2 linked regions of the Moorella thermoacetica genome follow. The protein of the gene in region 2 interacts with the protein of the main gene of each other region in a pairwise test. Links are inferred from orthologs where the notes say so. Each region holds a gene or a part of one and is shown on either strand. Other genes may lie near its edges.

Region 1 (3,047 bases), 570 kb from region 2 along the record:
CGCCAGGGCGGTGGCGTTTACCTCGGCTCCTCCCTCGACCAGGATACTGGTGACCTGGCGCCTGGCTAGCTCAGCCAGGAGCGGTTGCCAGGCCACCCGGCCGTCTTCCTCCGGCAGGACCAGAACCTCCACTCCCCGGGCCGCAAGGTTTTCCCTGGCTGCTGCCGGGGCCGAAGGTGTGGTGACCACCAGAGTAGGGGCTTCCGATTGGAGGTTTACCACCCTGGCACTCAGGGGCAGCCGCAGGTGGCTGTCCAGGATTACCCTGATAGCGTCCCGCCCCCGGCCGTCCGGCAGGCGGGTGGTTAATTCGGGATCGTCGGCCAGGACGGTGCCAATGCCCACTAGAATGGCATCATGGATATCCCGCAACTCATGGGCCCTCTGCCTGGCAGCCGGGCCGGTAATCCAGCGGGCGGCCCCGGTACGGGTGGCGATCTTCCCGTCCAGGGTCAGGGCCATCTTCAGGGTCACCCAGGGCCTGCCGGTAGTAATATACTTAATAAAGGCCTCATTTAATCTCCGGGCTTCATCTGCCAGCAGTCCCGTCTCTACCTCTATCCCGGCCTGGCTCAGGGCCCGGAAGCCGCCTCCCGCTACCCGGGGATTGGGATCGGCCATGGCTGCTACCACCCTCTTGATCCCGGCGGCGATGATGGCCTCGGTGCACGGGGGCGTCCGGCCGTAGTGGCAGCAGGGTTCCAGGGTTACATACAGGGTGGCTCCCCGGGCCTTCTCCCCGGCGGCACGCAGGGCATGGATCTCAGCGTGGGGGGTGCCAGCCTTCTGGTGATAACCCTCACCTACCACCTGGCCGTCGCGAACGATAACTGCTCCTACTGTCGGGTTGGGGCTGGTACGGCCCAGTCCCTGGCGGGCCAGTTCCAGGGCCCGGGCCATGAAGATGGCATCCTGTGGTTGCATTTAGCTCCTCCAAAAAACTCTCTACCCGAACTGATACTTCCCGCATAAGCTGGAATATGTCCCGGTAGTTACTGGCAGCCGTTTCCATAACAGACGCCATTCCAAAAGCAGTATAAAAAAACCCCGCGGACTCCGGGGCTAGGCAGGCAAAGGATTATAACCTCCTTCTCCCTTCCAGACTTTTACTGTCGGCCCCGGAATTTCACCGGGTCTGCCATAACGGCTCGCGGGCTTTACCGCCGGTAAGGAATTACACCTAACCCCGAAGGACGTTACAGTAATTATATAGCTCCATTCAGGCGGCGTCAAGACGCGCAGGGGGGCACGGGGCCCACTTCATATTTGCACCCTATTTAGCTTCCCCGCCTGGCGTAGTTCCCTGATGGCAGCTCCCCGGTCGGGGCAGCCAAATACAGCCGAACCGGCGACCAGAACCCCGGCCCCGGCCTGGCAGGCGGCAGCTGCCGTCTCCGGGTTGATGCCGCCGTCCACCTCCAGAAGGATATCGAGCCTGTTTTCGCGCAATTTGGCTGCCAGGGAGGCTATTTTGGGAAGCATGGCCGGGATAAACTCCTGGCCACCAAATCCCGGGTTCACCGTCATTAAAAGGATCATCTCCACTTCCCCCAGAACATGATCGAGGACGCTAAGGGGGGTGGCGGGATTCAAAGCAACTGCCGGCCGGCAACCGGCTTCCCGGATCTGCTGCAGGACCCGGTGCAGGTGGGTGCAGGCTTCAGCATGGACGCTGATATAGTCGGCCCCCGCGCGGGCAAAGGGAAGGATAAAATCCTCCGGCCGGGAGAGCATCAAGTGAACATCAAAGACCAGCTGGCTATGGGGCCTCAGGGCGGCTACCACAGCCGGGCCAATAGTCAGGTTGGGGACAAAATGGCCGTCCATGATATCCAGGTGCAGCCAGTCGGCCCCTCCCCTGGCGACGGCCTCTACTTCACCCTGGAGGTTGGCAAAATCGGCAGCCAGCAGTGAAGGTGCAATTATAGGCATTACGAAAAACTCCTTTCCCTGGCGATGACTTCCGCCAGGAAAGTAAGGTAGTGTTCATAACGATGCTTTATAATCAGACCGGCCTCTACGGCTGCTACCACCGCGCAACCGGGCTCCTTCCGGTGCAGGCAGGAGGCATAGCGGCAGCGCCCCCGCAGGGGTTCCATTTCCGGGAAATAGGCAGCCACCTCTTCCCTGGTGATGGCTGGCAGGTCCAGGCGGCTGAAACCCGGGGTATCGGCTACCCACCCCCCATCCGGTAGCCGGATCAGTTCCGCCTGGCGGGTGGTGTGGCGTCCCCGGCCGCCTTTAGAACTGACTTCTCCGGTCCGCAGGTTGAGGCCGGGTTGGATTGCGTTGAGCAGGGAAGACTTGCCAACCCCTGAAGGTCCGGCAAAGGTACTGAGCCTGCCGGCCAGGAGGGCTTTCAGTTCGTCGATACCCTGGCCGGTGTGAGCGCTGGTTATCAAATTCCGGTAACCGATCTGCCGGTAAAGTTCCGGTAACCCAGCGTATTCCTGCTTACTGATATCCGCTTTGTTCCAGACAATAACCGCCTCTATATCCTCGACCCCGCTCAAAAATAACAACCGGTCCAGGAGTTCCAGATCCGGGGGGGGTTCCCTCAGGGCGAAGACGATAATGACCTGCTCGACATTGGCCACTGCCGGTCTTTTTAAGCAGGTCCGCCGGGGTTTCAGATCCTCAATCACCCCTTCCCCCGGACCTACGGGTTTTATTTCCACCCGGTCGCCTGGCAAAAAGACAGTCTCCTGGAGCCGGAAGCGGCCCCGCAGGCGACAGGTCCATACCCGCCCCTCGCTTTCCACGTAATAAAAACCACCGTAGCGCCGTAAAAGGGTGCCTTCCATCCCTTACTCCCTACTGCAAGTCCTGTTCATAAATAACGTTGCCGTCACGGAAAACCTGCAACTTACCTTTGCCGAAATAGTTGATGGTGGCCTGGATTTGCTGGCCCATCTTTTGCTTCTTCTTTAGCACTTCATTAGTACCCTTGGCATCGGTAACTACAATCCGCACCTCATGGTCTTTATCATCAGGGGCCGGGTCAATGGTTACCCCCACCTGTTTCTGGACCGGGCCCGGTCCCTGGC
Region 2 (3,563 bases):
GTCATGCTGTATTTTCATCCTTCTGCTGGAATGTCGCTACTTTAGTGCCGCCCTGCTTCAATTTCTGCCCCTAATAAGTAAATAATTCCGTCTGCCAGGGCTATTTTAGCCCAGGCAGCAAGGTCGGGAGCCCTCTTACTGTTACCATTCTAACCCACTTCCTGCCGCCTTACAATGTTTGCTTTCCGGTTTTACATGGGGACGATACTGGGGCGGCCTGAATGTGGTAAACTAAAGAAAACCCGACTACAGGTGATTTTAACATGCAGCGTCTCTTAATTTTTCACCCGAAACAGGGACTCAAGGAGAATCTGCCTCCTGGTTTCCAGCCCCGGCAGAGCGAGGAGTTTACATGGCTGGACCTGGTACAGCCGGCCCGGGAAGAACTGGACCTCCTGGCGGACCTCTTCCATTTTCACCCTCTGGCCGTGAAAGACTGCCTCCATCCCCACTACCGCCCGGGAATGGCCCAGTATGATGAATATGCCTTTTTGACCCTGCGCTGTATCCAGGCTCGCCAGCGCTCCCTGACTGCGGCCCTTAACGTTTTTCTCGGGCCCGGGTTTATAGTAACCGTCCACCAGGAGGAACTTGATTTCCTTAATAAAATCTGGCACCAGTACCGCCAGGACCCGCGGCTCTTTGCGAAGGGTGTCGATTTTATCCTATACAGCCTGCTGGAGCCCCTGACGGAAACCTTTTTTGCCTTTTTTGATCGTACGGAAGCCAGGATTGAGTACCTGGAGGAAGAGGTTTTCCGGCAGCCGACTCGCAGGATTTTAAACCAGGTCTTCACCATGCGCCGCCAGGCCATCAAGCTACGTAAAATTTTAGGTGCCCAGCGGGATATCATCAATGTCCTGGCCTATCCCGAGTTCAACCTGGTAAAACCGGAAAACCGGGTCTTTTTCCTGGATATCTACAACGAGATGCTGCGCCTCATTGACCAGGTGGAAACCTTCCACGATCTGGCCAGCTCCACCCTGGAGATCTATCTCTCCCTGACCTCCAATCGCCTGAATGAAATCATGAAGGTGCTGACGGTAATTACCACTATCATGATGCCTCTAAGCCTCATTGCCGGCATCTACGGTATGAACTTCCGTTATATGCCCGAGCTGGAATGGCGCTACGGGTACTTTGTGGTCCTGGGAGTCATGGCCCTGCTGGCCGGAGTGATGCTTTATTTCTTCCGGCGCAAGGGATGGTTTTGAGGCAATTTTAAACCCCGGCATGGTTACCAGGCCGGGGTTTCTTTTTCTAAAGGGGGCTACTTCTTCAAGTTGTAGAAGGCTTTCAGGCCCGGGTAGAGGGCGGCGGCGTCCAGCTCTTCCTCGATGCGCAAAAGCTGGTTGTATTTGGCCACCCGCTCGGTGCGGGAAGGGGCGCCGGTCTTGATCTGGCCGGCGTTGACGGCCACCACGATGTCGGCGATTGTTGTGTCTTCCGTCTCACCGGAGCGGTGGGAGACTACGGCCGTATAGCCGGCTTTCTTGGCCATTTCAATGGCTTCCAGGGTCTCGGTCAGGGTACCGATCTGGTTGACCTTGATCAGGATGGTGTTGGCGGCACCCATCTCAATCCCCCGGCTCAGGCGCTCTGTATTGGTGACGAAGAGGTCGTCGCCCACCAGCTGGACCTTGTGCCCCAGGCGTTTGGTGAGGTTCTGCCAGCCTTCCCAGTCGTCCTCCGCCAAACCGTCCTCTATGGAGATGATGGGGTACTTGTCGACTAGACTCGCCCAGAACTCGACCATTTCATCGCTGGTACGGGTGACCCCTTCACCGGCAAAAACATACTTGCCGTCCTTGTAGAGTTCCGTTGAAGCCGGGTCCAGGGCAATAAAGCAATCCTTACCAGGTTCATAACCGGCTTTGGCGATGGCCTCCAGGAGCACCTCGATGGCTTCCACATTGGAGCGCAGGTTGGGGGCAAAACCACCCTCGTCGCCGACGGCCGTATTCAGCCCTTTACTTTGCAGCACGGCCTTGAGGCTATGGAAAACCTCGGCGCCCATCCGCAGGGCGCTGGCGAAGTCGCTGGCCCCGGCGGGCATGACCATGAACTCCTGGATGTCGACGTTATTGTCGGCATGCTTGCCGCCGTTTAAAATGTTCATCATGGGTACCGGCAGGGTATGGGCATTAACCCCGCCCAGATACCGGTAAAGGGGCAGGCCCAGGGCGTCGGCTGCTGCTTTGGCCACTGCCAGGGAAACCCCCAGGATGGCATTGGCTCCTAATTTGCCCTTATTAGGCGTGCCATCCATTTCAATGAGCTGGCGGTCGATCTCCCGCTGGTCCAGGGCGTCGGAACCCACCAGTTCCGGGGCGATAATGGCGTTAATGTTGTTGACAGCGTCGAGAACACCTTTGCCGCCATAGCGCTTGGGATCCTTGTCCCGCAGCTCGACGGCTTCGTAGGCCCCGGTGGAAGCCCCCGAAGGCACGGCCGCCCGGCCCCAGCCGCCGCTTTCCAGGAATACTTCAACCTCAACCGTGGGGTTGCCCCGGGAATCGAGAATCTCCCGGGCGTAAATATCGCTGATAGTAGTCATTGGATTAAGGACACCTCCGCGTTAATTTGGCTGGTAACTTCGTCACAGGGCTACTTCTTCCTGTTGAGTTGAGTGCAGGCCGCTCCGCGAGAAACCTGCCCTACCCTTTTACAATCAAGCTCTTGCCCGTCATCTCGGCCGGCTGTTGGATGTGGAGAATATCCAGGACCGTCGGGGCCACGTCCTCCAGGGCGCCTTCCCGCAGGGAAGCTCCCCGGTAGCGGTCGTCCACCAGGATGAAGGGCACCAGGTTGCTGGTATGGGCCGTATGGGGCTCGCCGTCGGGCTCCCGCATCTCCTCGGCGTTGCCGTGGTCGGCGGTAAGCAAAAGGGGGGCCCGGCGTTCGGCCATGGCCTGAACAATCCGGCCGATACACTCATTTACCATCTCTACGGCGGCGATGGCCGCAGCCAGGTCGCCGGTATGGCCGACCATGTCGGGGTTGGCAAAATTCAGGACAATAAAGTCGTACTTATCCAGCCGTTCCAGGACGGCGTCCGTCACCTCCCGGGCGCTCATGGAAGGCTTTTGATCATAGGTGGCTACCTTCGGTGAGGGGATCAGGAGCCGGTCTTCGCCGGGAAAGGGTTCTTCCACGCCGCCGTTGAAGAAAAAGGTGACGTGGGCGTACTTTTCCGTCTCGGCGATACGCAGCTGCTTCAAGCCGGCGCCGGCTATTACTTCCCCCAGGACGTTCTGCAGCACCTGGGGCGGGAAGGCCACCGGAGCCGGGATAGTTACATCGTACTGGGTCAGGCAGACAAACTGGATGTCCAACCTGCCGCCGGGACGTTCAAAGGCATCAAAGTCGCGGTCCACGAAGGCCCGGGTAAGCTGCCGTGCCCGGTCGGCGCGGAAATTAAAGAAGACGACGCTGTCCCCCTCCCGGACCGTAGCCAGGGGCCTACCGTCCCGGGTAATAACTGCCGGTTCCACAAACTCGTCGGTGATATCCCGCTCGTAGGAAGCCCGGATAGCCTCACTGGGGGAGGAGGCCTGATGGCC

Evidence for each region.
Region 1: the proteins of eno (region 2) and rpe interact in binary tests that used the Escherichia coli proteins (3 or more experiments, as listed by UniProt). The link is inferred for Moorella thermoacetica from one-to-one orthologs.

What each region holds. Positions count from the first base shown.
Region 1 is NZ_CP012369.1:843,058-846,104, reverse strand. What follows is about bases 97-3,047. They hold rpe (ribulose-phosphate 3-epimerase), read right to left. Parts: upstream 1,933-3,047; coding sequence 1,261-1,932; downstream 97-1,260. Other genes in these bases: pknB (Stk1 family PASTA domain-containing Ser/Thr kinase), read right to left, coding at 2,815-3,047; rsgA (ribosome small subunit-dependent GTPase A), read right to left, coding at 1,932-2,804; ribD (bifunctional diaminohydroxyphosphoribosylaminopyrimidine deaminase/5-amino-6-(5-phosphoribosylamino)uracil reductase RibD), read right to left, coding at 97-924. Outside these bases: more of ribD, read right to left, coding at 1-96. UniProt on the Escherichia coli protein: Catalyzes the reversible epimerization of D-ribulose 5-phosphate to D-xylulose 5-phosphate.
Region 2 is NZ_CP012369.1:273,637-277,199, reverse strand. Bases 415-3,270 are described here. They hold eno (phosphopyruvate hydratase), read right to left. Parts: upstream 2,558-3,270; coding sequence 1,271-2,557; downstream 415-1,270. Other genes in these bases: gpmI (2,3-bisphosphoglycerate-independent phosphoglycerate mutase), read right to left, coding at 2,658-3,270; corA (magnesium/cobalt transporter CorA), read left to right, coding at 415-1,214. In the rest of the region: MOTHE_RS01405 (DUF72 domain-containing protein), read right to left, coding at 1-5; more of corA, read left to right, coding at 264-414; more of gpmI, read right to left, coding at 3,271-3,563. UniProt on the Escherichia coli protein: Catalyzes the reversible conversion of 2-phosphoglycerate (2-PG) into phosphoenolpyruvate (PEP). It is essential for the degradation of carbohydrates via glycolysis.